2 regions of the Streptomyces sp. NPDC051180 genome follow, and region 1 is predicted to be linked to the other one. Evidence: predicted binding sites of a transcription regulator. Region 1 holds the regulator's gene; the other holds the start of a gene.
The links. Region 1 encodes HrcA, which represses chaperone genes, less so after heat shock. Its sites were predicted from a motif close to TTNGCACTCNGNNNNNCNGAGTGCNAA; they were not measured.

Region 1 (4,843 bases):
GGCGACGACCGGCAGTCCGACGCGCTCGCGGACCTGGGTGACGAGGGTGAGCAGGCCGGTCCCCGGGGAGCCCTCGTCGGCGGGGTCGTCGCGGTAGGTGCCCTGGTGTCCGCCGGCCTCGACGCCCTGGACGCAGACGGCGTCGGCGCCGGCCTCCTCGGCGGCGGCCGCCTCCTCGGCGGAGGTGACGGTGACGATCGTGTACGTCCCGACCCGGGCGAAGGAGGCGAGCGCCTCGGGCTCCGGGCAGCCGAACGTGAAGGAGACGACGCGGACCGGGTCCTCCCGGAGGATCGCCAGCTTGGCCTCGTAGGCGTCGTCGCGGCTGTCGTCCGCCTCGCCGAGCGGGGTCTCGTACCAGGTGGCCTCGCCGGCGAGCTGGTGGCGGTAGACCTCGACGGCGGCGGGGTCGGCGGGCCGCCCGCTGTGCGGCATGAAGAGGTTGACGCCGAAGGGGCGTGCGGTGAGCCCGCGCACCTGCTTGATCTCCTGGTACAGCCCACCGGCCGTCTTGTACCCGCCGGCCAGGAAGCCGAGCGCGCCGGCCTCGCAGACGGCTCCGACGAGCTCGGGACAGGAGGCGCCACCCGCCATGGGGGCCTGCACGATCGGGAACCGAGAGAGATCGTTCAGCGCGGTGGTGGACATATGGGCATCGTGTCATGCCCCTGCTTCCGGGCCGAATCGGTACGTCAGGTCCCGGAGCCGTTCATTCCGGCGCCCCTGGGAAGGCCGGAGGGGGCGGGGCGGCTCACCGCCGCCCCGCCCCCTCCGTCCGTCGCCGGCCGCGGTCAGGTCCGCCCGTTGAAGGCGTCCTTCAGCCGCGAGAACAGCCCCTGCTGGCCCGGCTGGAACTGGCCGGTCGGCCGCTCCTCGCCGCGCAGCTTCGCCAGTTCGCGCAGCAGCCGCTCCTGCTCCGCGTCGAGCTTGCCCGGGGTCTGCACCTCGACGTGCACGATCAGGTCGCCCCGGCCGTTGCCCCGCAGGTGCGTGACGCCCCGCCCGTGCAGCGGGATCGACTGGCCGGACTGCGTGCCCGGCCGGATGTCGATCTCCTCCAGGCCGTCCAGCGTCTGCAGCTGCACCTTGGTGCCGAGCGCGGCCGCCGTCATCGGGATCGTGACCGTGCAGTGCAGGTCGTCGCCGCGCCGCTGGAACGTGTCGTGCGGGGTCTCGTGGATCTCGACGTACAGGTCGCCGGCGGGGCCGCCGCCGGGGCCGACCTCGCCCTCGCCCGCGAGCTGGATGCGGGTGCCGTTGTCGACACCGGCCGGGATCTTGACCGTGAGGGTGCGGCGGGACCGGACACGGCCGTCGCCCGCGCACTCGGGGCACGGCGTCGGGACGACCGTGCCGAAGCCCTGGCACTGCGGGCAGGGGCGCGAGGTCATGACCTGGCCCAGGAAGGACCGGGTGACCTGCGAGACCTCGCCGCGGCCGCGGCACATGTCACAGGTCTGCGCGGAGGTGCCGGGAGCGGCGCCCTCGCCCGAGCAGGTCGTGCAGACGACCGCCGTGTCGACCTGGATGTCCTTGGTGGTGCCGAAGGCCGCCTCGTTGAGGTCGATCTCCAGACGGATCATGGCGTCCTGGCCCCGGCGGGTCCGCGAGCGCGGTCCGCGCTGCGAGGCCGTGCCGAAGAAGGCGTCCATGATGTCGGAGAAGTTGCCGAAGCCACCGGCGCCGAAGCCGCCCGCCCCGCCCCCGCCGGAGGCCGAGAGGGGGTCGCCGCCCAGGTCGTAGACCTGCTTCTTCTGCGGGTCCGACAGGACCTCGTAGGCGGCGTTGATCTCCTTGAAGCGTTCCTGCGTCTTCGGATCGGGATTCACATCCGGGTGCAGCTCGCGCGCGAGCCTCCGGAATGCCTTCTTGATCTCGTCCTGGGACGCGTCGCGGCGCACGCCGAGTACGGCGTAGTAGTCCGTGGCCACTTACGACTCCGCCAGGATCTGTCCGACGTAACGTGCCACTGCGCGTACCGCTCCCATCGTTCCGGGGTAGTCCATGCGGGTCGGTCCGACCACGCCGAGTTTGGCGACTGCCTCGCCGCCCGAACCGTAGCCGACCGAGACGACGGACGTGGAGCTCAGCCCCTCGTGGGCGTTCTCGTGCCCGATGCGTACGGTCATGCCCGATTCCTTGGCCTCGCCGAGCAGCTTGAGGAGCACGACCTGCTCCTCCAGGGCTTCCAGGACGGGCCTGATCATCAGGGGAAAGTCGGGTCCGAAGCGGGTGAGATTGGCGGTGCCGCCGATCATCAGCCGCTCCTCGTGCTCCTCGACGAGGGTCTCCAGGAGGGTCGCGAGAACGGTGGACACCGTGGCGCGGTCCTCGATCTCCTCGAAGGACTCGGGAAGGTCCTGCACCAGCTGCGGCACGTCCGCGAACCGGCGCCCGACGACCCGGCTGTTCAGCCGGGCCCGCAGGTCGGCCAGCGAGGTCTCGCCGAACGGCGCCGGGCAGTCCACGACGCGCTGCTCCACCCGGCCGGTGTCCGTGATGAGGACGAGCATCAGGCGGGCGGGGGCCAGCGAGAGCAGCTCCACGTGCCGGACGGTCGAACGCGTCAGCGAGGGGTACTGGACGACCGCGACCTGACGCGTCAACTGGGCGAGCAGCCGGACCGTACGCCCGACGACGTCGTCGAGGTCGACCGCGCCGTCGAGGAAGTTGTGGATGGCGCGCCGCTCCGGCGTCGACAGCGGCTTGACGCCGGCCAGCCGGTCGACGAAGAGCCGGTAGCCCTTGTCGGTCGGGATGCGGCCCGCGCTGGTGTGAGGCTGGGCGATGTAGCCCTCCTCCTCCAGGACCGCCATGTCGTTGCGCACGGTGGCGGGCGAGACGCCGAGCTTGTGCCGCTCGGTGAGCGCCTTGGAGCCGACGGGCTCCTCCGTCCCGACGTAGTCCTGGACGATGGCGCGCAGCACCTCGAGTCTGCGTTCGCTGAGCATCGTGCGCACCTCCAGCTGTCGTCGTCGTTCCGGTTTGCTCCGCTTTTGGCACTCACCCGGTCCGAGTGCCAGCGATCCCCGGTCAGTGTACGGCGGCGCACATCGCTCCTGGCAAGGAGGCGGCGCCCCCACCGGTTAGCGTCGCCGCATGGACGTGGATTGGGAAGCGCACGGATGGCAGCGGCTCGCGGACGGGGTGGGCCGACGCCGGCTGCCCGGCTGGGACGCCACGGTCGGACTGGTACTGGGAGAACCGGGGGTCCTGCTGTACGACACCGGCTCCTCGCTCGCCGAGGGCGCGGAGCTGCGAGGTCAGATCGCGGACCTGACCGGCGGCCGCAGAGTGACACACATCGCACTGAGCCATCCGCACTTCGACCACGTGCTCGGCACGGCGGCCTTCGCCGGCGCGGAGGTCTTCGGCGCGGTCGGCTCGGACGACCTCCTCGCCCAGGACCGCGAGCGGGAGGCGCTGCGGCGGGACGCGGTGCAGCAGGGACTCGACGCGGCGGCGGCCGCGGAGGCGGTGGACGTCCTGGTGGCCCCCCGGCACGTCGTCTCCGGCGAGTGGACGCTCGACCTGGGCGGACGCCAGGTCCTCCTCGCGAACGTCGGGCCCGGCCACAGCGGCCACGACCTGGCCCTGTGCGTCCCCGGCGACCGCGAGGTCGTCTTCTGCGGGGACCTGGTCGAGGAGTCGGGCGAACCCCAGGCCGGCCCGGACGCGATCACGGCCCGCTGGCCGGACGCCCTCGACCGGCTGCTCCGCCTCGGCGGCCCCGACGCGCTGTACGTCCCCGGGCACGGAGCGGTCGTCGACGCCGCGTTCGTACGACGCCAGCGGGAGGAACTGGCACAGCGCTTCGAGGTGTCATAACGTCGCCCGAATGCGGAGCTACGACCCGGACCTGACGCCTTCCTGGAAGAAGCCGAAGGCCGTCCCCGAGATCCCGGCCGACCCCGACCTCGTCGTCGAGGAGGTCACCACCGGCTTCTGCGGGGCGGTCATCCGCTGCGAGGCCGGCACGGTCACCCTGGAGGACCGCTTCGGCAAGCACCGGGTCTTCCCCCTGGAACCGCGCGGCTTCCTCCTGGAGGGCCGCGTCGTCACCCTCGTCCGCCCCTCCGCCGCCGCCCCGGCCCGCCCCACCCGTACGGCCTCCGGCTCCGTCGCCGTGCCCGGCGCCCGCGCCCGCGTCGCCCGGGCCGGCCGGATCTACGTCGAGGGCCGCCACGACGCCGAGCTCGTCGAACGCGTCTGGGGCGACGACCTGCGCATCGAGGGCGTCGTCGTCGAGTACCTGGAGGGCGTCGACCACCTCCCCGCCATCGTCGCCGAGTTCGGCCCCGGCCCCGACGCCCGCCTCGGCGTCCTCGTCGACCACCTGGTCCCCGGCTCCAAGGAGTCCCGCATCGCCGCCCAGGTGGCCTCCCCCGACGTCCTCGTCGTCGGCCACCCCTACATCGACATCTGGGAGGCCGTGAAACCCTCCTCCCTCTCCATCCCCGCCTGGCCCTCCGTCCCCCGCGGCCAGGACTGGAAGACCGGCGTCTGCCGCGCCCTCGGCTGGCCCTCCGACAACACCGGCGCCGTCTGGCAGGCCATCCTCCGCCGCGTCCACTCCTACAAGGACCTCGAACCCACCCTCCTCGGCCGCGTAGAAGAACTCATCGACTTCGTCACCGCCCCCTAACCACCCTCCCCGCAAGCCCGCGCGACGGCGGCAACACGTGGAACGGGCCGCGTCGCCCACCCCGCCGTGCGGGACAGGGCCTGGGTGGCCCACCCCGCGTGCGTGAGCAACGCGACGGCGGTGTCGCGCGGCTCTGCCGGGTCCGGGCCGAGGCCCACCCCCGTGTGGGCAGTCGTCCCGCTGGGGCGGGACGGGTGG
Region 2 (4,843 bases), on a different contig from region 1:
GGCGGCTACTACCGCTTCCGGCACCCGGAGACCGACGTCTTCGCCGGGACCACGAGCGCCGTCTTCCGGCTGGCCCGCACCGAGGCCCGGGTCATCGGCCTGAACGCCGGTCCCGAGCCGGTCGCCAAGGGCGGCACGCTCACCACCACCGCCACCCTCCAGCACTACACGGGCGGCGCCTGGCGGGCGTACGGGAACGGGGCCGTCGCCCTGCAGTTCCTGGCGAAGGGCTCGACGACCTGGCGCAACGTCGCCACCGGCCGCTCGGCGTCCACCGGCAAGGTCACGCTGAAGGCGAAGGCCACCGTCGACGGCAGCTGGCGCATCCGGTACTGGGGCGACGCCACGCACTTCCACGCGCCGGTCGCCGCACCGGACTACGTCGACGTGCGCTGATCACCGCCCCGCACACGCCCGAGGGCGGCACCCCCGGTGGGGGTGCCGCCCTCGGTCGCGTTCAGCGATGAACAACCGATCCCGGAGGATCAGAAGTCCATGTCACCGCCCGGCATGCCGCCGCCGGCCGGCGCGGACGCCTTCTCCGGCTTGTCGGCGATGACGGCCTCGGTGGTGAGGAACAGCGCGGCGATCGACGCGGCGTTCTGCAGCGCGGAGCGCGTGACCTTCGCCGGGTCGATGATGCCCTCGGCGATGAGGTCGACGTACTCGTTGGTCGCGGCGTTCAGGCCGTGGCCGACGGGCAGGTTGCGGACCTTCTCCGCCACGACGCCGCCCTCGAGGCCGGCGTTGACCGCGATCTGCTTCAGCGGGGCCTCGAGGGCCAGCTTCACGATGTTCGCGCCGGTGGCCTCGTCACCCGTGAGGTCGGCCTCGAGCTTCTCGAAGACGTTCGACGCCTGGAGCAGGGCGACGCCACCGCCGGCGACGATGCCCTCCTCGACGGCCGCCTTCGCGTTGCGAACGGCGTCCTCGATGCGGTGCTTGCGCTCCTTGAGCTCGACCTCGGTCGCGGCACCGGCCTTGATGACCGCCACGCCGCCGGCGAGCTTCGCCAGGCGCTCCTGGAGCTTCTCGCGGTCGTAGTCCGAGTCGGAGTTCTCGATCTCGGCGCGGATCTGGTTCACGCGACCGGCGACCTGCTCGCTGTCACCGGCACCGTCGACGATGGTGGTCTCGTCCTTGGTGATGACGACCTTGCGGGCTCGGCCCAGCAGGTCGAGGCCCGCGTTCTCCAGCTTGAGGCCGACCTCCTCGGAGATGACCGTGCCGCCGGTGAGGATGGCGATGTCGTTCAGCATGGCCTTGCGACGGTCGCCGAAGCCCGGGGCCTTGACCGCGACGGACTTGAAGGTGCCGCGGATCTTGTTGACGACCAGGGTCGACAGGGCCTCGCCCTCGACGTCCTCGGCGATGATCAGCAGCGGCTTGCCCGACTGCATGACCTTCTCCAGGAGCGGGAGCAGGTCCTTCACCGAGGAGATCTTGGAGTTGACGATCAGGAGGTAGGGGTCGTCGAGCGACGCCTCCATGCGCTCCATGTCGGTGGCGAAGTACGCCGAGATGTAGCCCTTGTCGAAGCGCATGCCCTCGGTGAGCTCCAGCTCCAGACCGAAGGTCTGGGACTCCTCGACGGTGATGACGCCTTCCTTGCCGACCTTGTCCATCGCCTCGGCGATGAGCTCGCCGATCTGGGTGTCGGCGGCGGAGATGGAGGCCGTCGAAGCGATCTGCTCCTTGGTCTCGACATCCTTCGCCTGCTCGAGCAGGGCGCCCGAGACGGCCTCGACGGCCTTCTCGATACCGCGCTTGAGGGCCATCGGGTTGGCACCGGCGGCCACGTTGCGCAGACCCTCGCGGACGAGCGCCTGGGCGAGGACGGTGGCGGTGGTCGTACCGTCGCCGGCGACGTCGTCCGTCTTCTTGGCGACTTCCTTGACCAGCTCGGCGCCGATCTTCTCGTACGGGTCCTCGAGCTCGATCTCCTTGGCGATGGAGACACCATCGTTGGTGATCGTGGGGGCGCCCCACTTCTTCTCGAGGACGACGTTGCGGCCCTTGGGGCCGAGGGTGACCTTGACGGCGTCAGCGAGCTGGTTCATGCCGCGCTCGAGACCGCGCCGGGCCTCCTCGTCGAACGCGATGATCTTGGCCATGTGAAGTGGTCCTCCCGGACATGGGGTGGATAACGCTCCAGGACCGCGCCGACGCCCGCGACGGACGGCCTGCGTGCCCGATGGTTCCTTGCCCCACCTGGCCGCGGGCCTCATCTGCCCGATCCTCGTAAGCACTCTCACCTTCCGAGTGCTAACGCCAATGATTAGCACTCGGCATAGGAGAGTGCAAGCCGTTCCGAAGGAACGTCCTTGAGGGGCGGCGGTCGGGTGACGGGAGGGTGCAAGCGACTCTCGACGATCGGGATGTGGCGGGAGGGGCGTGCGGGGGCGCGCGTGAGGGCGGGGGAACGCGCGAGGGGTCCGCATCCCCTCAGGGATGCGGACCCCTCGACGGCGTTGCGTCGGTGGCCGATCGCGCCGCGCTCAGACGGCGAGCTTGACCATGTCCGCCTGCGGACCCTTCTGGCCCTGCGAGATCTCGAACTCGACTCGCTGTCCCTCTTCGAGGCTGCGGTAGCCATCCATCTGGATCGCGCTGTAGTGGACGAAAACATCCGCACCACCGTCGACCGCGATGAAGCCGTAGCCCTTCTCCGCGTTGAACCACTTGACGGTGCCCTGAGCCATGCCTAACTCCCCTATTACTGGCCCTTGCGCGGGACCCGCACCTCGCGGAACCCGGGTCAGACCCTGCGCCGGAACGCGTCGACCGCCGCTGAATGTATCTGCCCAACTGCCCTCTGCAACAGGTCATTCGAGCGAGAATTCTGGGCGCGACGGAAAGGGGAATTGGGGAGAATCCCCTGGATGCCGGGGCAAGTCGGGCCCGGCAAAAGGCGCAGAACGTACACAACGCACAGGCACTTTGGCTGCTTCTTGTCGCGCGGGGACGCCTTTTCATATGCGTCCGGCATGAGCAGCGGAGGGGACTTCCCCAACTCTACCCCGCTCAACCATGCAGAATTGCCCCTTCCGCTTATTGTCGCGGAAGGGGCAATTCAAGAAAGACGGGGCACGGAACGGCTCAGCAGCCGCCGGCCACCGCGGGGATGATCGAGACGCCGGCGCCGGCCGGGGTGGCCGTCTCCAGACCCTGCTCGAAGCGCACGTCGTCGTCGTTCACGTAGACGTTGACGAAGCGGCGCAGCTTGCCCTGGTCGTCCAGGACGCGGGCGGCGATGCCCGTGTGGTTCTTCTCCAGGTCGGCGATGACCTCGGCGAGGGTCGCACCCTCGGCCTGCACCTCGGACCGACCGCCGGTGTAGGTGCGGAGGATGGTGGGGATGCGGACGTTCACGGCCATGTCTTCGTAACCTTTCAGAGGGCCAGGCCGGCGTCGCGGAACGCGTCCAGGCTCGGGCGGATGGTGACGGTCGCCTGAGAGGTGTCGGCCACCGCGTCCAGGGTCTTGAGGCCGTCGCCGGTGTTGAGGACGACGGTGGTGAGCTCCGGGTCGATCAGACCGGCCTCGACGAGCTTCCTGGTGACGCCGACGGTCACGCCGCCGGCGGTCTCGGCGAAGATGCCCTCGGTCTGCGCCAGCAGCTTGATGGCGTCCACGACCTGCTCGTCGTTCACGTCCTCCACGGCGCCGCCGGTGCGGCGGGCGATGTCGAGGACGTACGGGCCGTCGGCCGGGTTGCCGATCGCGAGCGACTTGGCGATCGTGTTCGGCTTCTGCGGGCGGACGACGTCGTGGCCGGCCTTGAAGGCCGCCGAGACCGGGGAGCAGCCCTCGGCCTGGGCGCCGAAGATCTTGTACGGCTTGTCCTCGACCAGGCCCAGCTTGATCAGCTCCTGCAGACCCTTGTCGATCTTGGTGAGCTGGGAGCCGGAGGCGATCGGGATGACGAGCTGGTCGGGGATGACCCAGCCGAGCTGCTCGCAGATCTCGAAGGCCAGCGTCTTGGAGCCCTCGCCGTAGTACGGGCGGAGGTTGACGTTCACGAAGCCCCAGCCCTCGCCGAGCGGGTCGCCGATGAGCTCCGAGCAGAAGCGGTTGACGTCGTCGTAGTTGCCCTCGATGGCGACCAGGTCACCGCCGTAGACACCGGCCATGACGACCTTGCCCTGCTCCAGGTCGTGCGGGATGAAGACGCAGGAGCGGAAGCCGGCGCGGGCGGCGGCGGCGCCGACGGCGCCGGCCAGGTTGCCGGTGGAGGAGCAGGAGAGGGTGGTGAAGCCGAAGGCGCGGGCCGCTTCGAGGGCCTGCGCGACGACCCGGTCCTTGAAGGAGTGGGTCGGGTTGCCGGAGTCGTCCTTGACGAAGAGCTTGCCGGAGGCGACACCGATCTCGCGGGCGAGGTTGTCGGCCTGGACGAGCTTGGTCCAGCCCGGGTTCAGGTTCGGCTTCTCGGCGACGTCGGCCGGGACGGGCAGCAGGGGGGCGTAGCGCCAGATGTTGGCGGGGCCGGCCTCGATCTGCTTGCGCAGCGCCTCGGGGTCACCGGTCGGAAGGTCGTACGCGACTTCGAGAGGTCCGAAACAGAGCGCACAGGCGAAGATCGGACCGAGCGGGAAGAGCTCTCCGCATTCGCGACACGAAAGCCCGGAAGCGGGACCGAGGTCGACGGTGGTGGCGGGAGCGTCAGTCTGTACAGCCATGGAGGCGAGGCCCTTTCTCCTCATCTTTCCCATGACGAATTTTTCGCCATGAGACGGATTTGGCACCTTCCCTAGCCGGGGACCTCGCTGGAGGACGAGTAACCGACTGGAGGGTTGCCGGGGCTTCAACGGGCCGTTTCCCTCTGCCCCTCTGGATGAGCGGT

Region 2: a site for HrcA is predicted at 2,279-2,305, ahead of groL (chaperonin GroEL). Genes of this name have one in related genera too.

What each region holds. Positions count from the first base shown of each region.
Region 1 covers NZ_JBFBBC010000008.1:191,736-196,578, reverse strand. The annotation lists gene AB0424_RS16910 (nitronate monooxygenase) at 1-648, opposite strand, end outside; gene dnaJ (molecular chaperone DnaJ) at 792-1,931, opposite strand; gene hrcA (heat-inducible transcriptional repressor HrcA) at 1,932-2,951, opposite strand; gene AB0424_RS16895 (MBL fold metallo-hydrolase) at 3,100-3,828, shown strand; gene AB0424_RS16890 (DUF3097 domain-containing protein) at 3,839-4,645, shown strand.
Region 2 covers NZ_JBFBBC010000012.1:126,785-131,627, reverse strand. The annotation lists gene AB0424_RS22225 (hypothetical protein) at 1-396, shown strand, start outside; gene groL (chaperonin GroEL) at 486-2,114, opposite strand; gene AB0424_RS22215 (cold-shock protein) at 2,499-2,702, opposite strand; gene AB0424_RS22210 (MoaD/ThiS family protein) at 3,100-3,378, opposite strand; gene thrC (threonine synthase) at 3,393-4,679, opposite strand; SAM riboswitch class I at 4,697-4,841, opposite strand.